Linked DNA regions of Methylobacillus flagellatus KT. The protein of the gene in region 3 binds, or shares a complex with, the protein of the main gene of each other region. Links are inferred from orthologs where the notes say so. Each region holds a gene or a part of one and is shown on either strand. Other genes may lie near its edges. The genes, in order: MFLA_RS06385, accC, accD and accB.

Region 1 (6,265 bases), 500 kb from region 3 along the record:
GTTCCGGCGCCGGCTCGCTGGTGGCCTACAGTCTGGGGATCACCGATCTCGATCCGATGCGCTATGCACTGCTGTTCGAGCGTTTCCTCAACCCGGAACGGGTTTCCATGCCCGATTTCGACATCGATTTCTGTCAGGAGGGCCGCGACCGCGTCATCGACTACGTCAAGCGCAAGTATGGCCTGGATGCCGTGTCCCAGATTGCTACTTTCGGGACCATGGCTGCCAAGGCTGTGATCCGCGATGTGGGTCGGGTGCTTGACCTGCCATTCACCTTCGTCGACAGTGTGGCCAAACTGATCCCGAACGAGCTGGGCATCAGCCTGAGCGAGGCACTGGAGAAGGAGCCGCAGCTCAAGGAGCGGCGGGAGCAGGAAGAGGAAGTGGCAGAGCTGCTGGAGCTTGCGCTGAGGCTGGAGGGCTTGACGCGCAACATTGGCATGCATGCTGGCGGCGTGCTGATCTCTCCGGGGAAGATTTCTGATTTTTCCCCGGTCTATTGCCAAGCGAGTGGGGAAAGCGTGGTGAGTCAGTACGACAAGGACGATGTCGAGGCAGTCGGTCTAGTCAAGTTCGACTTTCTCGGCCTGCGGACATTGACCATCCTGGCCATGGCGCTTGAAAGTGCCAACCTGCAGCGCGCAGAACATGGCCTGGAGCCGCTCGACTTCGAGACATTGCCCATCGACGACAAAGCCAGCTATCAATTGCTCAAGGCGGCTAACACAACGGCTGTGTTCCAGCTGGAATCGCGCGGCATGAAAGACATGCTGAAGCAGGCCAAGCCGGACGTCTTCGAGGATATTATTGCCCTGGTGGCGCTTTACCGCCCCGGACCGATGGACCTGATTCCGGATTTCTGCCGCCGCAAACATGGCCTGCAGCGCGTGGAATATCCGCATCCTGCGACCGAGCCCATCCTCAAGGAGACCTATGGCATCATGGTCTATCAGGAGCAGGTGATGCAGATTGCCCAGGTGGTGGCAGGTTACAGCCTGGGCGGTGCGGATCTGTTGCGCCGCGCCATGGGCAAGAAGAAACCTGAGGAAATGGCCAAGCAGCGCAGCATTTTCATCGAGGGAGCCGTCAAGAACGGCACCTCTGAAAAGCAGGCCGGGGAACTATTCGACTTGATGGAGAAGTTCGCTAGCTACGGCTTCAACAAGTCGCACGCTGCTGCCTACGCCTTGGTGGCCTATCAGACCGCCTATCTCAAGGCACATTACCCGGCGGCTTTCCTTGCCGCCACCATGTCAGCCGACATGAACAACACGGATAATATCCATCTGTTTTATGACGACTGCATTTTCAATGGCCTGGAAGTGCTGCCTCCGGACATCAATGCCAGTGAATACCGTTTTAAGCCGATCAATGCCAAGCAGATCCTTTACGGGCTGGGTGCGATCAAGGGCACGGGCTGGGCGGCGATCGAGTTGATCCTGGCAGCCCGCCAGGAGGGCGGGCCATTCAAGGATTTGTTCGATTTCTGCAGTCGCCTGGATTTACGCAAGGTGAACCGCCGCGTGATCGAATCCCTGATCCGTGCTGGCGCCTTCGACAAGCTGGAGCCCAACCGCGCCGCGTTGCTGGCTGGCGTGAGCCTGGCAATCAGTGCTGCAGAGCAGAGTGGTGCGGCCAGCGGGCAGGATAGCCTGTTTGGCTCGGTGATCGACAGTGCCGTGCATGTACTGCCTGAGACGCCACCATGGACGGAGAAACAGCGCCTGCAGGAAGAAAAGGCGGCACTGGGCTTTTATTTCAGTGGCCACCCTTATGCCGATTACCAGAAAGAAGTCGCGACTTTCGTGCGGAGCAATCTGGCAAACCTCAAGCCCAGCGATCAGCCGCAACTACTCGCAGGGGTGGTGATGGGCGTGCGCATACGCATGACAGGCCGGGGCAAGATGGCGATTGTGACCCTGGACGACATGGCAGGACGCGTTGATATCGTGGTGAGTGGAGAGCTGCTCAACGAGCATGCTACGCTGCTCAAGGAAGACCAGCTGCTCGTGGTGGAGGGGCGCGTCAGCCATGACGATTTCTCGGGCGGACTGCGCGTCAATGCACGCCGCCTGACCGATATTGCTGGCGCGCGCAATGCCTATGCCAACCTGCTCAAGCTGAGCTGCAACGGCCAATCCGATGCGGGCAAGCTGCGCGCGCTGCTCTCTCCTTACCGCAGTGCCGGTTCTCCGGAAGCAGGGCGGGGTTGTGCCGTGAAAATAGCCTACCACAACGATGAGGCGCAGGCCGAGCTCATGCTTGGCGATGATTGGCGTGTAGCGCTGCAAGATGAATTATTGCATGGGCTAAAGAGTTGGCTCAGCGATGAAAACGTGAAAATACTTTATAATTGACGCCCTATGAACGCCAAAACCAACAACGTGAAAACCAGTTTCCTGGAATTCGAGCAACCCATTGCCGAACTGGAAGCCAAGATCGAAGAGCTGCGCTACGTGCAGGACGATTCCGCACTGGATATCTCAGAAGAGATAGAGCGCCTGCAACAAAAGAACAAGACACTGACCAAGGATATCTATGCCAAGCTCACTGCATGGCAGATTTCCCAAGTGGCGCGCCATCCCCAGCGGCCCTATACCCTGGATTATATTCGCGGGATATTTACTGATTTTGAGGAACTGCATGGCGACCGCGCCTTTGCAGACGACCCGGCCATCGTCGGCGGCGTCGCCCGCTTTGAGGGGCAGCCGGTCATGGTGATCGGCCACCAGAAGGGCCGCGACGTGAAGGAGCGCCAGTATCGGAACTTCGGCATGCCGCGTCCTGAAGGCTATCGCAAGGCGCTGCGTTTATATCGGCTCGCCGAGAAGTTCAGGTTGCCGATCATCACCTTGATTGATACGCCGGGTGCTTATCCAGGCATCGGAGCCGAAGAGCGTGGCCAGTCCGAGGCGATTGCGCGTAACCTGTATGTGATGGCGGAACTGACTGTACCAATCATCGGCGTGATCATTGGTGAAGGCGGCTCAGGCGGCGCATTGGCGCTGGGTGTGGTCGACCACCTGATGATGCTGCAATATTCCACTTACTCCGTCATCTCGCCCGAGGGCTGCGCGTCCATCCTCTGGAAGAGTGCTGACAAGGCATCGGAAGCCGCCGAAACGCTCGGCATTACCGCTACGCGCCTCAAGGCGCTGGGTCTGGTGGACCGTATCGTGCCGGAGCCCATGGGTGGTGCACACCGTGCCCCCGAGGACATGATGCAGAACCTGCGCCGTGCATTGGCCGACGAGCTGGCACATTTGCAGGTCAAGTCCATCGATAACTTGCTAGAGGCCCGCCATGAGCGCCTCATGAGCTATGGCAAGTTCAAGGAAGTCCCTGTCAAGTAACCCTTCATCCGGGCGTGCAGAAGATCCTCAGCACGCCCGTGCTTCCGCTGTTCAGTCCAGCCAGCCATCTGCGCTGGCGCACCGCATAGACAAATTCCTGTCGACACATACCCGGCCCGGGCAGCGCTTGCTGATCGCATTCAGCGGAGGGCTGGATTCGCGTGTGCTGCTGCAACTGCTTGCACAATGTAGTCAGCAGCATGGTGTCCTGCTCGAAGCCATGCACGTGCATCACGGCCTGAGCCCAAATGCTGATCGCTGGGCGGCTTTCTGTGCGGCAGAGTGCCAGGGCTTGGGCATTGCATTCCACTGTCAGCGCATATGCGTCGATACGTCGTCAGGCCTGGGTATAGAAGCGGGTGCCAGACTGGCGCGCTACACGGCCTTGCTGTCCCACGACGCTGATTATGTGTTGCTGGCGCATCACCAGGACGACCAGGCGGAGACCCTGCTGCTGCAATTGCTGCGCGGGGCGGGCGCCAAAGGGCTGGCAGCCATGGCGATACACGATCCATCCCGCAGGCTGCTGCGCCCCTTGATCGATGTTTCCCGTGATGAGATTCAGGCATATGCGAAGCATGCCGGCCTGCAGTGGGTGGATGACGAAAGCAACCTGGATACGCGTTATGACAGGAATTTCTTGCGGCATATGGTGTTTCCTGTGTTGGCGCAGCGGTATCCTGCTGTACGAAGTACATTGGCACGCTCGGCGGCACATCTGGCTGAAGCGGCATGCCTGCTGGATGAGCTTGCAGCGCTGGATGCTGATGGTATGGTGGTGGATGGCAAGGTCAATGTCGACAGGCTGGGCATGTTGTCGAGCCAGCGTGCGCGCAACCTGTTGCGCTGGTGGCTGGATGCGCATGGCTTGCCGATGCCAGGATTGCCGCGCCTGCAGGAGATGTTACAGCAGTTGTTGCACGCCGGAGGGCAGGCTGCCATCAAGATTCGGGTATGTGAGTCCACCTATCTGCGGCGATATCGTGGCTGGGCCAGCCTGAGCGCTGAGCCGCCTGTACCAGAGCCTGCAGGCTTGTGCTGGCAGGGTGGCGATAGGCTGTTGCTGCCGGCCAACGGACAGCTGATGGCCCGGCATGTGATGGGAGACGGGCTGGCCATATCACGATGGCAGGGATGCAGGCTAGATATACGTTATCGTAGCGGTGGCGAACGTTTCAGGCTTGATGCCCGGCGCCCCAGCCGTACGCTCAAGCAACTTTTTCAGGAGGCGGACATTGCCCCCTGGCTGCGGGAGCGCCTGCCATTAATTTATATCGAGGATGAGCTCGTGCTGGTGCCCGGCGTCGGGGTGGCCGCCGGCTGGCGGGCACAGCCTGGAGAGCAGGGCTTAATGCTCGACTGGCAGCCGCTGCGGCCAAGCCGCGATGAACCATTCAGGCATTAGGTTGATTTGTCGCGCTTGAGCAGTGGCTCCAGTTGCTTCCAGACGTTTTCCAGGATCTTTTCCTGTGCATTGGCCTTGGGATGCAGGCCGTCCTGCTGGGTGAACTCTGGCTTGCCGGCAACGCCCTCCAGCAGGAAAGGGACAAGACGCAGGTTGAATTCTTTTGCCAGTTCCGTATAGCTGGCAATGAACTCTCGCGTGTATTTAGGGCCATAGTTTGGCGGGATCATCATTCCTGCCAACAGCACTTGCGCCTTGGCTTCGTGGCTGGATTTGATCATGCTGGCAAGGTTGTTGCGCATCTGGTCGACTGGTAGGCCTCGCAGGCCGTCGTTTGCGCCCAGCTCGAGAATGACGATATCGGGTTTGTGCTGGGTGAGCGCAGCCGCAATACGGCTGACTCCGCCACTGGTAGTTTCTCCGCTGATACTGGCATTGACGACCTTGTAGCCGGGATATTGGTGTGCAATGCGCTTTTCAAGCAAGGCTACCCAACCTTGCTCGCGTGGGATGCCATAGGCGGCTGAAAGGCTGTCGCCATAGACCAGGATGGTGGCGGCATGGGCAGTGCTGGCCAGCATGGCGCAGGCAAGACTGAATAACAATATGAAACGGAACATCATTGATGCAAACACCTTTGGCTGTTGAAGCGGTTAATCTCGATAAATATATAGAAAATGGGGACGGCAGGCTTGATATCTTGCGGTCACTCTCACTCCAGGTAGCAGCAGGGGAGAAAGTCGCCATCATCGGCAGCTCCGGATCAGGCAAATCAACATTGCTCAGCCTGCTTGCAGGCTTGGACAGCCCCAGCGGTGGAAAAGTGCTGGTCAATGGTACGGAAATCAGTCACCTCGATGAAGACGGCAGGGCTGCCATCCGCGGCAAGCGCATGGGATTCGTCTTCCAGTCATTCCAATTGTTGCCCTCCCTCACGGCGCTGGAAAACGTCATGCTGCCCTTGCAGCTGGCTGGACGCAAGGATGCCCGTGATAGGTCGAGCGCCGCGCTGGAAAGGGTAGGGCTTGGTCAGCGGCTCTCACATTATCCGCGCCAGATGTCAGGAGGCGAACAGCAAAGGGTTGCGATTGCGCGGGCCTTTGCCCCGCAACCTGCCATCCTGTTTGCCGATGAGCCTACCGGCAACCTGGATGAGCATACCGGCGAGCGCATTGTCGAGCTACTGTTCGGCCTGAATGCTGAGTCCGGTACGACCTTGATTCTGGTGACGCATGACATGCAACTGGCATCGCGCTGCCAGCGCAAGCTGCGCTTGCATGATGGTCAACTGCACGAGGAAGGTCCGACATGATGGCGTTCATGATTGCCTGGCGCCAGCTGCGCAGCCAATGGGCGGCTGGCGAGGTGCGCGTCCTGGTCTTCGCCCTCATATTGGCCGTCGCCGCCACGACCTCGGTCGGTTTCTTTACTGACCGCATTGAGTCTGCCCTGGTGCGGCAGGGCGGCATGCTGCTCGGAGGCGACATCATGGTGGCTGCGGATCATG
Region 2 (6,161 bases), 1.8 Mb from region 3 along the record:
TACTTCCGTGGCTTTGCGCGATGCATTGTCCGCGGTAAAAATCCCATTCATTGAAGTCCATCTTTCCAATATCTACGCACGCGAATCCTTCAGGCATCATTCGTATTTCTCCGACCTGGCAGTCGGCGTGATCAGCGGCCTGGGCGCACGTGGATATTTAATGGCGCTGGACTACGCCATCCACCACATTAGCCGTGCCTGACCGGCACCCTTTACACTTCTTAGAGGTTAACCATGGATTTACGCAAACTGAAAAAACTGATCGACCTGGTCGAAGAGTCCGGCATATCCGAGCTGGAACTCACCGAAGGCGAGGAGAAAGTGCGCATTTCGCGCCACCTGCCCAACAACCAGGCGCCAGTCCAATTTGCCCAGCCTTACATTGCCGCGCCTGCCGCTCCCCAGGCAGCCCCTGCCGCACCAGCTGCCGAGGCCGCCACTGCTCCTGCTATCGAAGGCCATGTGGTGAAATCGCCCATGGTAGGCACTTTCTATCGTGCGCCATCTCCAGATGCCAAGGCGTTTGTTGATGTCGGCAGTACCGTCAACGCCGGCGACACCCTCTGCATCATCGAGGCGATGAAGCTCCTCAATGAAATCGAGGCAGACAAGGCCGGCGTGATCAAGGCAATTCTGGTCGAGAACGGCCAGCCCGTTGAATATGGTGAACCGCTGTTCATCATCGGTTAGGAAATATCCTCATGTTCGATAAAGTCCTTATTGCCAACCGTGGCGAGATTGCGCTGCGCATTCAGCGTGCCTGCCGAGAGCTTGGCATCAAAACGGTCGCCGTCCACTCAGAGGCTGACCGCGAAGCCAAGTACGTCAAGCTTGCCGACGAATCCGTATGCATCGGCCCAGCGCCTTCCAGCCAAAGCTATCTCAACATTCCTGCCGTCATCAGTGCAGCTGAGGTCACGGATGCGGAAGCCATCCATCCTGGCTATGGTTTTCTCTCCGAAAATGCCGATTTTGCAGAACGCGTAGAGCAGAGCGGCTTCACATTCATCGGTCCGCGCGCCGAGACCATCCGCCTCATGGGCGATAAAGTCAGTGCCAAGGACACCATGAAAGCCGCAGGAGTGCCCTGCGTTCCCGGCTCCGAAGGGGCCTTGGGCGACGATAACGATGAAATCCTGCGTATCGCCAAGGATATTGGTTATCCCGTCATCATCAAGGCAGCCGGTGGTGGTGGTGGCCGCGGCATGCGTGTGGTGCATACAGAAGCCGCACTGCTCAACGCCGTCAGCATGACCAAGGCGGAAGCCCAGGCCGCATTCGGCAACCCCATGGTCTACATGGAGAAGTTCCTTGAACAGCCGCGCCATATCGAGATCCAGATACTGGCAGACCAGCATGGCAACGCCATATACCTGGGTGAACGCGACTGCTCAATGCAACGCCGCCACCAAAAGGTGCTGGAGGAGGCGCCTGCTTTCGGCATCTCGCCGCAATTGCGCGAGAAGATCGGCACCGCCTGTGCCGAGGCCTGCAAACGCATCAACTACCGCGGCGCCGGCACTTTCGAATTCCTTTACGAAAACGGCGAGTTTTATTTCATCGAAATGAACACGCGCGTGCAGGTAGAGCATCCCGTCACGGAAATGGTCACCGGCATTGATATCGTCCAGCAACAAATTCTGATTGCAGCCAATAAAAAGCTCGGCATCAAGCAGAAGGATGTCAAGATCACCGGCCACTCGATCGAGTGTCGTATCAATGCGGAAGACCCTTTCAACTTCGTGCCGTCTCCCGGCCGCATCACGACCTTTCATATGCCCGGCGGCCCCGGCATCCGCGTCGACACCCATGCGTATCAAGGCTATATGGTGCCACCCAACTACGACTCCATGATCGGCAAACTGATCGCCTATGGCGACACGCGTGAACAGGCCATTGCACGCATGCAGATCGCCTTATCGGAAATGGTGATCGAAGGCATCAAAACCAATGTGGCCCTGCACAAGGAACTGCTTGCCGATACAGCATTCCATCAAGGCGGCACCAGCATCCACTATCTGGAACAAAAACTGGGTATAGCAAGTAAGTAATGGCCTGGATTTCACTCAGAATAGACGCCCGGGATGACAACGCCGAGCTCCTCAGCGACACCCTGATGGAGCTCGGCGCACTCTCTGCAAGCATAGAGGATGCCAATGCCGAAACACCGGACGAACAGCCAATTTTCGGCGAACCGGGCGACCCACCTCCTGGCATCTGGCAGCAGAATGTCGTCACTGCACTACTGGATGAGAGCGCAGACCTGGACTCCCTGCTGGAGGAACTGAGTGCTGCCACAGGCATTACCGATTTCCGTTACAGCACGGAAACGATTGCCGAACAGGACTGGGTGCGCGCGACCCAGTCGCAATTCGAGCCCATCCGTATCCGGGATGATTTATGGATCGTGCCTTCCTGGCATGATGCACCTAACCCGGATGGCCTCAACATTGTGCTGGATCCCGGCCTGGCGTTTGGCACTGGCAGCCACCCGACCACCCACTTATGCCTCAGCTGGCTTGCCGACACAGTGAAGCCGGACACGAGTGTGCTGGATTACGGCTGCGGTTCCGGCATTCTCGCCATCGCAGCACGAAAACTGGGGGCCGGCAAGGTCGTCGGCGTAGACATTGATGCTCAGGCCATTCAATCCAGCGTCTACAACGCGGACCAGAACCAGGTGGATGCCAGCTTCTATCTGGCCAGCGACCTGCCTGGCGGACAGTTTGACATCGTCGTGGCCAACATCCTTTCCAGTGCCCTTTCCGTCCTTGCGCCGGCATTGGCGCGGGCCGCACGATCCGGCGGCAGGATTGCACTTTCTGGCATCCTTCGCGAACAAGCCGATCAGGTCAGTGCCATTTACCAGGAATGGTTCGAGATGGATGCGCCGGTGTTCATGGATAGCTGGGTGCTGCTCACAGGAAGCAGAAGGTGAACACCTGATATGCGGCTAGTGACCTCCTGCCCAGCGTGCGACACCCGGTTCCACGTCAAGCCGGAACAACTGGCGGCCCATGGCGGCGACCTGCGTTGCGGTCAATGCCAGCATCTCTTCAATGCCGGCTCGCGGATTTACGAGATTCTGGAGCCACAAACCCTGGCACCCTTGCCGCCCAGCGACGCAAGCGAGGAACCCTTTTCCGATCACATACCACCTGAGGCGGAAGAGGCAAGCCCTGCCCTGCCTCCGGCGACGCACTTCATCTCCGGCGACACAGATAGCGAAACAGCGGATTCACCAGCGCCAGAAGAGATCACGCCGATCGAGGAACCAACAACTATTCCTGAAGTAGAGCCGACAGGTACTATTGAAATCGACCACGGGGAATCGATAGATACTGAAACAGAGCCAAGCACCGCATCCAGCGAACATCACGCAGAAGAGCAGATTGCGGAAGCTCCTGACACTGATGGGCAGCCCGTCGCCGCCAGCTTTCTCACCCCGGAAAAACCGGCGCGTCAACGACGTGTCTCCCTCTGGCTGACGGTGCCAATCAGCCTGCTGCTCCTGCTGATGCTATTTGGGCAATCCATCTATTTCTTCCGTACCCAGCTGGCAGGATACTGGCCGTCGAGCCGGCCGGCTCTGGAATCTGCCTGCCAGTGGCTAGGATGCACGGTATCATTGCCACGCAATGCAGAAATGCTGGCGCTCGACGACTCCGATTTGCAAGAGGATTTCGAGCATCCCGACGTCATCCAGCTTTCGACCAAGCTAATCAACAACGCCAACTACGCCCAGGCGTACCCCATGCTAGAACTGACGCTGACGGACGACGAGGACCAGCCCAAGCTACGCCGCATATTCAGCCCAGAGGAATACCTGCCCTCTGGCCTGGATATCCAGGCAGGCCTGCCCGCCCACGGCGAAATCCAGATCAACCTGGCATTCTCCACCAGCGGCGAAACTGTTTCAGGCTACCGCGTATTTGTCACTTACTGATGCCGCGGTTGTTCAAGGGCGCCTCTATATTGTGGCTGTATAACATGCATACTTGGTTTTTCGAGCCCATTCTCCCTCCGACTTTGCACATACTAATGAAAATCATGAGGCGCAGATCATGATGCTGCGCATGGCATGAGCAAGCTCGGGCTATATGATGGGAACCATGGATTGCGCGGTACTGATTGTGCAGCCTCTACCCACCTTAAAAGGAGATTGATCATGTGGACCAAGCCAGAAGTCACCGAAATGCGTTTTGGTTTTGAAGTAACAATGTACGTCTGCAACCGCTAAGCTGTTGCTCATCTCCGTACGTAAGGGGCCGCCAGGCCCCTTTTGCTTTTTCCATTTCCGCACCGGCTGTTACTGCTCTTGACCACGCAGCCATGTCTGCCGTGCCTCGAATGCTCAATGTCAGAATGCTGTGATGGCTTGCAAGCAAGGTGACTGCAGGGCTCTGATTGCCTGCAACAGGCAGTCGATGGCTTTTTCCCGGGTATACCCTTTGCGCCAGGCCAAGGCTATGCGGCGCGTAGGGACCGGATCCGCAAATGGAATCGTCCTGATCAGCGGGTTCTGGTAGCGTCCTGCAGCCGCACTGCATGGCAAGACAGTGATCCCCAAGTTGGAAGCCACCATATTGCGGATGGTTTCAAGGGAGTTTCCTTGGAGCACCTCACCGTGACGCGAGAGTTCCGGACAGGCCAGCACTACCTGGTTGCTGAAACAATGGCCGCTGTTTAACAACAAGACTTTCTCATCAGCCAATTCTTCCGCACGAATCTCCTTGCGCTCCGCCCAAGGATGAATATCTGGTACGGCCACGACAAAACTTTCATCGTACAAGGGTTCGCAGCGTACGCCCGGAACATCGAAAGGCAAGGCAATGATCGCAGCATCAATCACCCGATTGCGCAATTGCGTCTCCAGGTTGGCAGTCAGGTTTTCTTCCACTTCCAGGGGCATTTCCGGTGCGAGGCGCCGCAGGGCGGGAATAATCTCGGGCAACAAGTAAGGCCCTGTGGAGTAAATCACCCCTAGCTTAAACGGTCCAGCAAGCTGGTTATTGCCCATGCGCGCAATTTCCTTGATGCGGTCAGACTCTTCCAAGGTGCGGATTGCCTGAGCAATGATCTGTTCTCCAATCGGTGTCGTCGCTACATCCCTGTGGCTGCGTTCGAAAATGGTGACACCCAGCTCCTCTTCCAGTTTTTTCACTGCCAAGCTCAGGGCCGGCTGGCTCACAAAGCATTTCTCTGCAGCACGCCTGAAATTGCGTTCTTTCGCCACTGCCACAATAAACTTCAATTCACTTAATGTCATATTGTCATGATAGTTACTATTAATCGACCTAAAACAGTTAATAAGCGGGTGATATATCTTATCAAAAAAAACCATCATCCCCATTCCGGATCATTCCTGCGATTTGATGATAGATTCTCTTGTTTTACATAAGGTCCTGCTTGTGTCTGCCACACTCAACTGGCTCAAAGGCTTCAAACCGCAACAAAACCCGGTCAACCATCAGGAGAAATTTCGCGCCTGCCTGGGCGCCCTGCTCGGCATGTTGGCAAGCGGTTTCCTGAGCGCCTGGCTACTGGGCGCAGAAAGCCTGCCGTTCCTGATGGCTCCGCTGGGGGCGTCGGCGGTATTGCTCTATGCCGTCCCAGCAAGCCCACTGGCTCAACCCTGGTCTCTCATCGGCGGCAACCTGCTTTCAGCGTTGGTAGGCGTCGCCAGCCTGCATTGGATAGCCAGCATTCCCATAGCAGCAGCAGTCGCTGTATCAGTTGCCATCGGTGTCATGTTCGTATTGCGCTGCCTGCATCCACCTGGGGGAGCCGTGGCGCTGACTGCCGTATTGTCGGGATCTCTGGCGTTGGAACATACTGCTTACTTCATGCTGCTCGTCGCGATTAATTCAGGCGTATTGTTGGTGGTTGCCCTGGTCTACAACAATGCTAGCCGCCGGCGCTACCCCCATCAGTCCAGGCCCGAAACGACACACCAGACCAAAGATATGCGTCCGGCCCACCGCGTAGGCTTCACCACCGCAGACGTAGATACCGTGCTCAGGGAATATAACCAGGTACTGGATATTGCACGGGTCGATCTGGAAAACCTTATGCTGCGCACTGAGATGCAGGCCTACAAGCGGCGTTTTGGAGAAATCACCTGTGGCGACATCATGTCGCGGGATGTGGTCAGCGTGGAA
Region 3 (6,131 bases):
GTCTGGAGTCTTTGCAGCCCGTTGATGATGCGCTGGAGGCTCCCGAAACTGCTTCCGCATCAGCGATCGAAAAAACACAACCTGATGCAGCACAGCCCCTCGATTTTGCCGACATAGATCTGGAGACTGATGATCTTGGCGACAATCGTGTAGACGCGACTACGGACCAGGATGCAGAGATCACCTTCCCTGATTTTGATATTGAGCTTGATGAAAGCGAGCCCGTCCCTGCTGCCGATATCGATCTTTCGGGAATCAGCCTAGATGTGGCAGGTGACACGGCGGAAGCGGAAAAACTGGTGTCTGGCGAAGGATCGGAAGAGCCAGCTGATGTGGACACCAAGCTGGACCTGGTGACGGCCTACATGGACATGGGGGATAACGAAGGCGCGCGTGAATTGCTCGAGGAAATCCTGAAGGAAGGGGGCCCACGGCAGCAGCAGAGGGCCAAATCCATTCTGGATAGCCTCTCCTGATACGGTCAAGCTTGTAGAAGCCGGGCATTGCCCGGCTTTTTTGTTGATTGCTGATCACAACGATCATTACCGGCAAGGGTAAAATGGCGTATGGATAGATATCTTGAAGCAAGGTAAGGGCGAATGAGGCTCGCATTAGGTATCGAATATGACGGTGCCGGATTTTGCGGCTGGCAAAGCCAGCCCAACCGGCTTGCAGTGCAAGATGCTCTGGAGTCAGCACTTTCGCAGCTGGCCGGCCACCAAGTGCGTGTTTCGGCTGCAGGACGTACGGATACCGGGGTGCACGCTTTGTCTCAGGTCGTGCACTTCGACACAGAGGCTGTGCGATCGCAAACGGCCTGGGTGCGTGGTGTGAACACAAAGCTGCCGAGAGGGGTGCGCGTCTTGTGGGCAAAAGAAGTGGATCCACGTTTCCATGCGCGGTTTGATGCCTATCAGCGCAGTTATCAATACTGGCTTATCAATCAGCCAGTAGCTCCTGCAGTCATGGCGGGCAAGGCCGGCTGGTTTCATCAGCCGCTTGACCTGCAGGCCATGCAGGAAGCCATGGCTTATTTGCTGGGGCAACATGACTTCAGTGCATTTCGCGCTGCGGAATGCCAGGCAAAGTCGCCAGTCAAAACCATGCATCATGCCTCGGTCAGCGCGTTTGGCAGCAGCATGATATTTGACTTTTGCGCCTCTGCCTTCCTGCACCATCAAGTGCGTAATATGGTGGGCGCACTGGTGTATATCGGCAAGGGAAAATATCCGCCAGTGTTTATCGCCGAGCTGTTGGAAAAGCGAGACCGCCGCTGTTCCCCGCCTACCTTTTCTCCCGACGGCCTTTACCTGACTGGTGTCGGTTATGACGGCTGCTGGGGGTTGCCTGGCACTGAACGCAAGTTGCAGATTGGCATTGCCTGAGAGCAGCCAGGATTTTTGTGACAGGGAACCGGCTTTCAGGTACCCTAGCGCCTTTCAATGGCAGGTGGTTTATTCTAGCTTGAGAACGCGAGTCAAAATTTGCGGAATCACCCGCGTCGAGGATGCACTGGCTGCTGCGAAGAACGGTTGTGACGCCATCGGAGGTATTCTATCGATCTAGCCCCAGGAATATCGAATTACAGCGTGCAAGGGAAATCGCAGCGGCACTGCCGCCTTTCATCAGTATTGTCGGCTTGTTTGTCGATGCGGCACCAAGTGAAGTGGAGGCGGTGCTTGCCGAGATCAGGCTCGATGTTTTGCAGTTTCATGGCGATGAATCCCCGGAAGCTTGTCGGCTTTACGGCATGTCCTATATGAAGGCTATTCGCGTCCGCAAGGATACAAATTTGCTACAATACGCTACTCAATACCATGATGCCCGTGCGCTATTGCTGGACGCCTATTTACCGGGCATGGCAGGCGGTACCGGGCAGGTGTTTGACTGGGACCTGGTCCCGCCTCAATTGCCCTTGCCCGTTGTGCTTGCGGGCGGACTGAATCCTGACAACGTGGCAGAGGCCATCCGTCAGGTAAGGCCTTACGCGGTAGACGTCAGTGGCGGAGTCGAACAAACCAAAGGAATCAAGGATGCGGGCAAAATTGCCGCATTCATGCGAGGAGTACAGAATGCAGCTTTATGATATGCCGGATAAGCGTGGCCATTTTGGTCCTTATGGCGGTATTTTTGTAGCCGAGACGTTGGTCGAGGCGTTGGAAGAGTTGCGTGTCATGTATGAACGCTATCGCCACGACCCTGACTTCCTTGCCGAGTTTGCTTATGACTTAAAGCATTTTGTCGGGCGTCCCAGCCCGGTATATTATGCCGAGCGCCTCACGCAGAAAGCAGGTGGTGCTAGGATTTATCTCAAGCGTGAAGATTTGAATCATACAGGCGCGCACAAGGTGAACAATACGATTGGTCAGGCATTGCTTGCCAAGCGCATGGGCAAGCCGCGCGTGATCGCCGAGACCGGCGCGGGCCAGCATGGCGTGGCGACTGCCACGATTGCTGCCCGTCTTGGTCTGGAGTGCGTGGTGTATATGGGCGCCGAGGATGTCAAGCGTCAGGCACCGAATGTATTCCGCATGAAGTTGCTGGGCGCCACAGTGGTGCCGGTGGAGAGCGGTTCCAAGACGCTCAAGGACGCGCTCAATGAAGCAATGCGGGACTGGGTCACCAATATATCGAATACTTTCTACATCATCGGTACGGTGGCTGGGCCGCACCCTTACCCGATGATGGTGCGCGATTTCCAGGCAGTGATTGGCACAGAAGCCAAGCAGCAGATGCAGGAGTTGATCGGCCGTCAGCCCGATGCAGTGATCGCCTGTGTCGGCGGTGGCTCCAATGCCATGGGTATTTTCTACCCTTATATCGACGTAGAAGGCGTGCGCCTGATCGGTGTCGAAGCAGCAGGGCATGGCATCGACACCGGCAGGCATGCCGCGCCTTTGACAGCCAACAGTCCTGCCGGCGTTCTGCACGGCAACCGCACTTACTTAATGCAGGACGAGAACGGGCAGATCATTGAAACACATTCCATTTCTGCCGGGCTGGACTATCCTGGCGTTGGCCCTGAGCATGCATGGCTCAAGGATATCAAGCGTGCCGAATACGTGGCGGTCACGGATGACGAGGCCATGGAAGCATTCCATACCCTGTGTCGTACCGAAGGCATCATTCCGGCGCTGGAGTCCAGCCATGCATTGGCGTATGCGATGAAGCTCGCCGAGACCATGTCGCCTGACCAAGCGTTGCTGGTCAACTTGTCCGGACGCGGCGACAAGGATATCAATACCGTCGCCAGCCTGGCTGGCATCACCCTGTAAGCTGGTTTTTCACATGTCTCGTATCCAAGCAACATTTGCGACGCTCAAGTCGCAAGGCAAGAAAGCCCTGATCCCGTATATCACGGCAGGTGATCCCCATCCCAAGCATACCGTAGCGTTGATGCATGCACTGGTGCAAGCCGGCTCAGACATTATCGAGCTGGGTGTGCCATTTTCCGATCCCATGGCGGACGGCCCGGTAATTCAGTGCGCCACCGAGCGTGCCCTGGCCCACAAGGTTGGCTTGATCAACGTGCTGGAGATGGTGCGTGAATTCCGCCGTGTCGATGACAGGACTCCTGTTGTGCTGATGGGATATGCCAACCCTATAGAAGCGATGGGGCAAGCAAAGTTTGCCGAGCGTGCCTGTGCAGCAGGTGTGGATGGTGTGCTGACAGTCGATTACCCACCAGAGGAATGCCAGGATTTTGTGCAGCTGCTGAAATCGCAGCAGCTGGATCCCATATTCCTGCTGTCGCCTACGTCGGACAGTAGCCGTGTCGATATGATCGTGCATCAGGCAGCAGGTTTTGTCTATTATGTTTCACTCAAAGGTGTCACCGGCTCTCAGAATATTGATATTGCCGAGGTCGGTACCAGGGTGAAGGCGATACGCAGCCGCACAGATCTACCTGTAGGCGTCGGTTTTGGCGTGAGGGATGCGGCCACGGCAAAGGCAGTGGCTGAGATAGCGGATGCCGTGGTGATCGGAAGTCGCATGATTCAGGAAATTGAAAACTCCAGCGAAGACGCATTGCTGAGTAATGTAGCGGCATTGACGCAGAGCATGCGTACGGCAATTGACGATGCCAAGACTTAAAACATGCGCATAAACTGGATATCTGACGAGCAAATACAAAAGCGTGCAGAGTGGGCCGCCGTGGCTACCTGTGCCATTTCTGAATTAAAGGATATAAACCCATGAGCTGGTTGCAAAAACTTCTGCCTCCCAAGATCAATCGGCCTGCAGGCAATAGCCGCAAGACCGTGCCGGAGGGATTGTGGAGCAAATGCCCCTCCTGTGAATCCGTGTTATACCGGACTGACTTGGAAAGCAATTCTGAGGTGTGTCCCAAGTGCTCTTATCACAACCGCATTTCTGCGCGCACCAGGCTGAATTTCCTTCTGGATGCGGAAGGTCGTTCGGAAATCGGCATGGAAGTGCAGCCAGTGGATCCCCTTAAGTTCAAGGACAGCAAACGTTACATTGACCGCCTGAAAACCACCCAGGCGGAGGTGGGGGAAACCGATGCACTGATCGTCATGCAAGGCAGTATCAAGGCGGTGGGCGTGGTCGCTGCGGCATTCGAATTCAAGTTCATGGGCGGGTCCATGGGCTCTGTCGTCGGAGAGCGTTTCGTGCGGGGAGTGCAGGCGGCGATAGACAACAATACCCCATTCATTTGTGTATCAGCCAGTGGTGGCGCGCGGATGCAGGAAGGGATGTTTTCCTTGATGCAAATGGCCAAGACCAGTGCCGCGCTGACCAGGCTGAGCAAGGCTGGCTTGCCCTATATATCGGTATTGACCGACCCGACCATGGGGGGGGTATCAGCCAGTTTTGCCATGCTTGGCGACGTCATCATTGCTGAGCCGCAGGCCTTGATTGGCTTCGCCGGTCCGCGCGTCATTGAACAGACTGTCCGCGAGACTCTGCCGGAAGGGTTTCAGCGCTCCGAGTTCCTGCTGGAGCATGGGGCAATCGACATGATTGTGGATCGACGTGAAATGCGCGACAAACTGGCAACCTTGATGACGAGCTTCATGCGCGTTCCGGCAGGCGCAGCATAAATCACGCTATCATCTGTGACCTCCTATCTTCCTGGCGCGCGTGACCTAGCAGGGTGGCTTGCCTACATCGAGGTGTTGCATCCAGCCTCGATCGAAATGAGCCTGGAACGTGTTGAGCTGGTCCGTCAGCGCCTGTGCCTGGATCCGCAATTCCCGATCTTGATCGTCGCCGGCACCAACGGCAAAGGATCCACCTGTGCCATGTTGGAAAGCATTTATCAGGCAGCAGGCTACAGGGTCGGCTGCTATACGTCTCCGCATTTCGTGCGTTATAACGAGCGTGTGCGCATCGGCGGAATCGAGGTTGAAGATGAGGTGCTGGTCAAGGCGTTTGAGGCAATAGAGCAGGCACGTCATGAAACTACCTTGACCTATTTCGAATTTGGCACTCTCGCTGCTGTCTGGAGCATGGTGGAGGCCAACGTCGATATGGCGATTCTAGAGGTCGGCCTGGGTGGGCGCCTGGATGCCGTCAATGTATTTTCTCCAGTATGCAGCATTGTGACCAGCGTGGATCTGGATCATATGGATTTTCTCGGGAATGACCGTGAATGCATCGGGCGGGAAAAGGCCGGAGTGTTCCGCCGCGGCATTCCGGCAATATGTGGCGATGACCAGCCGCCGTTGTCGCTCCAGGCCTACGCAACCGACATCGGCGCGGACCTGCGCTTGATCGGTAGGGAGTTCAGCTTTCAGCCGCAAGGGACTGATTGGCGCTACCGCTCTTCAACGCATGAGTACCTGTTGCCCTTGCCAGCCTTGGCGGGCGAATTTCAGCTCAATAACGCAGCTTGTGTCATCAATGCCGTTGATGCTCTGCTGGGGATACTGCCAGTGACGCTGGAGCACATTCAGCAAGGATTGCAGCGTGTTGCGCTCAATGGTCGTTTCCAACTGTGCCGCCATCAACCACAGGTGATCCTGGATGTGGCCCATAATCCGCATGCTGCCTGGGCGCTGGCATCCAACCTGGTACAGCATCCGGTTGTGGGACGCACATTGGCGGTGTTTTCCATGCTGGCCGACAAGGATATTAAGGGCGTGGTGCAGGCAACGGCGCCTCAT
Region 4 (2,889 bases), 1.8 Mb from region 3 along the record:
GCAGGGCCACATTGGTTTTGATGCCTTCGATCACCATTTCCGATAAGGCGATCTGCATGCGTGCAATGGCCTGTTCACGCGTGTCGCCATAGGCGATCAGTTTGCCGATCATGGAGTCGTAGTTGGGTGGCACCATATAGCCTTGATACGCATGGGTGTCGACGCGGATGCCGGGGCCGCCGGGCATATGAAAGGTCGTGATGCGGCCGGGAGACGGCACGAAGTTGAAAGGGTCTTCCGCATTGATACGACACTCGATCGAGTGGCCGGTGATCTTGACATCCTTCTGCTTGATGCCGAGCTTTTTATTGGCTGCAATCAGAATTTGTTGCTGGACGATATCAATGCCGGTGACCATTTCCGTGACGGGATGCTCTACCTGCACGCGCGTGTTCATTTCGATGAAATAAAACTCGCCGTTTTCGTAAAGGAATTCGAAAGTGCCGGCGCCGCGGTAGTTGATGCGTTTGCAGGCCTCGGCACAGGCGGTGCCGATCTTCTCGCGCAATTGCGGCGAGATGCCGAAAGCAGGCGCCTCCTCCAGCACCTTTTGGTGGCGGCGTTGCATTGAGCAGTCGCGTTCACCCAGGTATATGGCGTTGCCATGCTGGTCTGCCAGTATCTGGATCTCGATATGGCGCGGCTGTTCAAGGAACTTCTCCATGTAGACCATGGGGTTGCCGAATGCGGCCTGGGCTTCCGCCTTGGTCATGCTGACGGCGTTGAGCAGTGCGGCTTCTGTATGCACCACACGCATGCCGCGGCCACCACCACCACCGGCTGCCTTGATGATGACGGGATAACCAATATCCTTGGCGATACGCAGGATTTCATCGTTATCGTCGCCCAAGGCCCCTTCGGAGCCGGGAACGCAGGGCACTCCTGCGGCTTTCATGGTGTCCTTGGCACTGACTTTATCGCCCATGAGGCGGATGGTCTCGGCGCGCGGACCGATGAATGTGAAGCCGCTCTGCTCTACGCGTTCTGCAAAATCGGCATTTTCGGAGAGAAAACCATAGCCAGGATGGATGGCTTCCGCATCCGTGACCTCAGCTGCACTGATGACGGCAGGAATGTTGAGATAGCTTTGGCTGGAAGGCGCTGGGCCGATGCATACGGATTCGTCGGCAAGCTTGACGTACTTGGCTTCGCGGTCAGCCTCTGAGTGGACGGCGACCGTTTTGATGCCAAGCTCTCGGCAGGCACGCTGAATGCGCAGCGCAATCTCGCCACGGTTGGCAATAAGGACTTTATCGAACATGAGGATATTTCCTAACCGATGATGAACAGCGGTTCACCATATTCAACGGGCTGGCCGTTCTCGACCAGAATTGCCTTGATCACGCCGGCCTTGTCTGCCTCGATTTCATTGAGGAGCTTCATCGCCTCGATGATGCAGAGGGTGTCGCCGGCGTTGACGGTACTGCCGACATCAACAAACGCCTTGGCATCTGGAGATGGCGCACGATAGAAAGTGCCTACCATGGGCGATTTCACCACATGGCCTTCGATAGCAGGAGCAGTGGCGGCCTCGGCAGCTGGTGCGGCAGGGGCTGCCTGGGGAGCGGCAGGCGCGGCAATGTAAGGCTGGGCAAATTGGACTGGCGCCTGGTTGTTGGGCAGGTGGCGCGAAATGCGCACTTTCTCCTCGCCTTCGGTGAGTTCCAGCTCGGATATGCCGGACTCTTCGACCAGGTCGATCAGTTTTTTCAGTTTGCGTAAATCCATGGTTAACCTCTAAGAAGTGTAAAGGGTGCCGGTCAGGCACGGCTAATGTGGTGGATGGCGTAGTCCAGCGCCATTAAATATCCACGTGCGCCCAGGCCGCTGATCACGCCGACTGCCAGGTCGGAGAAATACGAATGATGCCTGAAGGATTCGCGTGCGTAGATATTGGAAAGATGGACTTCAATGAATGGGATTTTTACCGCGGACAATGCATCGCGCAAAGCCACGGAAGTATGGGTGAAAGCTGCCGGATTGATGATGATGAAATCCACTGGGGCATGCGCCAGTGCATGGATTTTTTCCATCAATGCCGCTTCATGGTTGCTCTGGAAGGTTTCAATGGCGATCCCCGCGCTGTCAGCATGATGCTTGAGCTGGTGGTTAATGCTTTCCAGTGTGTCCGAACCGTAATGGGTGGGTTCACGCAATCCCAGCAGATTGAGGTTGGGTCCGTGTAATACCAGTACGGTGTTGGAGGAGGGTTGGGCCATGAATGGGGGCGGTTTTGGCCGCCATGCAACTTTGATGGCTGCAAGTTTGCCGTAATTTGGGGTATTTTGTCTAGAGAATTGACGAAATTTAGCGAAATTGCTCGATATTGTTCAGCTTGGGAATTTGGCTCATGAATCAAGTGCGGGCTGCAATGTTTCTAGCAAAAGCACCTTGGTGACACGACCAAAATAACTCTTGAGGATTTTACCATCGGGACCGATGATCACGGTATGTGGAACCACACTATTCAGGTTACCGAGCGAAGCACTGAGAGTCATACCTTCATCCTCTGCGGACAATAAAGGATAGGGTACGGGCGTGTCTTGGGCAAAAACCTGCATTTTCTCCACGCTATCCAGGGAGATGCCAAGTACGACCAGCTTGCCCGCGTACTCACGTGCCAGCTCCGCGAGCTCTGGCATTTCCTCGCGACAGGGTGCGCACCAGGTCGCCCAGAAATTCACGATCAGTAGCTGTCCCTGCCACTGTGATAACGGCTGCTCCATGCCCTGGAGATCCGATGCATGAGCGGCAAAGAATGGCGTGGTGGAGGCAAATGTCTCGACGGGATGTGCCAAGCGAGGTTTGCTGGCATATTGCTGGATAAGCAGGATGGAGGCTGCCAGCGCCAATGCCAACATGAAAAATCCGCGCTTGCTCAAGCCCTTC

Evidence for each region.
Region 1: the proteins of accD (region 3) and MFLA_RS06385 are in contact, whole or in part, in a solved structure (PDB 8UXZ), measured with the Escherichia coli proteins. The link is inferred for Methylobacillus flagellatus KT from one-to-one orthologs.
Region 2: the proteins of accD (region 3) and accC are in contact, whole or in part, in a solved structure (PDB 8UXZ), measured with the Escherichia coli proteins. The link is inferred for Methylobacillus flagellatus KT from one-to-one orthologs.
Region 4: the proteins of accD (region 3) and accB are in contact, whole or in part, in a solved structure (PDB 8UXZ), measured with the Escherichia coli proteins. The link is inferred for Methylobacillus flagellatus KT from one-to-one orthologs.

What each region holds. Positions count from the first base shown.
Region 1 is NC_007947.1:1,316,315-1,322,579, forward strand. What follows is about bases 1,379-4,358. They hold MFLA_RS06385 (acetyl-CoA carboxylase carboxyltransferase subunit alpha), read left to right. Parts: upstream 1,379-2,363; coding sequence 2,364-3,353; downstream 3,354-4,358. Other genes in these bases: dnaE (DNA polymerase III subunit alpha), read left to right, coding at 1,379-2,357; tilS (tRNA lysidine(34) synthetase TilS), read left to right, coding at 3,322-4,358. Outside these bases: more of dnaE, read left to right, coding at 1-1,378; more of tilS, read left to right, coding at 4,359-4,758; MFLA_RS06395 (arylesterase), read right to left, coding at 4,755-5,381; MFLA_RS06400 (ABC transporter ATP-binding protein), read left to right, coding at 5,384-6,070; MFLA_RS06405 (ABC transporter permease), read left to right, coding at 6,067-6,265. UniProt on the Escherichia coli protein: Component of the acetyl coenzyme A carboxylase (ACC) complex. First, biotin carboxylase catalyzes the carboxylation of biotin on its carrier protein (BCCP) and then the CO(2) group is transferred by the carboxyltransferase to acetyl-CoA to form malonyl-CoA.
Region 2 is NC_007947.1:20,475-26,635, reverse strand. Bases 1-2,876 are described here. They hold accC (acetyl-CoA carboxylase biotin carboxylase subunit), read left to right. Parts: upstream 1-701; coding sequence 702-2,051; downstream 2,052-2,876. Other genes in these bases: prmA (50S ribosomal protein L11 methyltransferase), read left to right, coding at 2,051-2,876; accB (acetyl-CoA carboxylase biotin carboxyl carrier protein), read left to right, coding at 235-690; aroQ (type II 3-dehydroquinate dehydratase), read left to right, coding at 1-202. In the rest of the region: more of prmA, read left to right, coding at 2,877-2,938; MFLA_RS00105 (zinc-ribbon and DUF3426 domain-containing protein), read left to right, coding at 2,948-3,946; pyrroloquinoline quinone precursor peptide PqqA, read left to right, coding at 4,169-4,240; MFLA_RS00100 (hydrogen peroxide-inducible genes activator), read right to left, coding at 4,361-5,269; MFLA_RS00095 (HPP family protein), read left to right, coding at 5,412-6,161. UniProt on the Escherichia coli protein: This protein is a component of the acetyl coenzyme A carboxylase complex; first, biotin carboxylase catalyzes the carboxylation of the carrier protein and then the transcarboxylase transfers the carboxyl group to form malonyl-CoA.
Region 3 is NC_007947.1:1,813,593-1,819,723, reverse strand. Bases 3,286-6,131 are described here. They hold accD (acetyl-CoA carboxylase, carboxyltransferase subunit beta), read left to right. Parts: upstream 3,286-4,196; coding sequence 4,197-5,066; downstream 5,067-6,131. Other genes in these bases: folC (bifunctional tetrahydrofolate synthase/dihydrofolate synthase), read left to right, coding at 5,082-6,131; trpA (tryptophan synthase subunit alpha), read left to right, coding at 3,289-4,095. In the rest of the region: MFLA_RS08710 (FimV/HubP family polar landmark protein), read left to right, coding at 1-476; tRNA pseudouridine(38-40) synthase TruA, read left to right, coding at 600-1,385; trpB (tryptophan synthase subunit beta), read left to right, coding at 2,073-3,275.
Region 4 is NC_007947.1:24,674-27,562, forward strand. It holds accB (acetyl-CoA carboxylase biotin carboxyl carrier protein), read right to left. Parts: upstream 1,729-2,889; coding sequence 1,273-1,728; downstream 1-1,272. Other genes in the region: accC (acetyl-CoA carboxylase biotin carboxylase subunit), read right to left, coding at 1-1,261; aroQ (type II 3-dehydroquinate dehydratase), read right to left, coding at 1,761-2,219; MFLA_RS00130 (TlpA family protein disulfide reductase), read right to left, coding at 2,349-2,889. UniProt on the Escherichia coli protein: This protein is a component of the acetyl coenzyme A carboxylase complex; first, biotin carboxylase catalyzes the carboxylation of the carrier protein and then the transcarboxylase transfers the carboxyl group to form malonyl-CoA.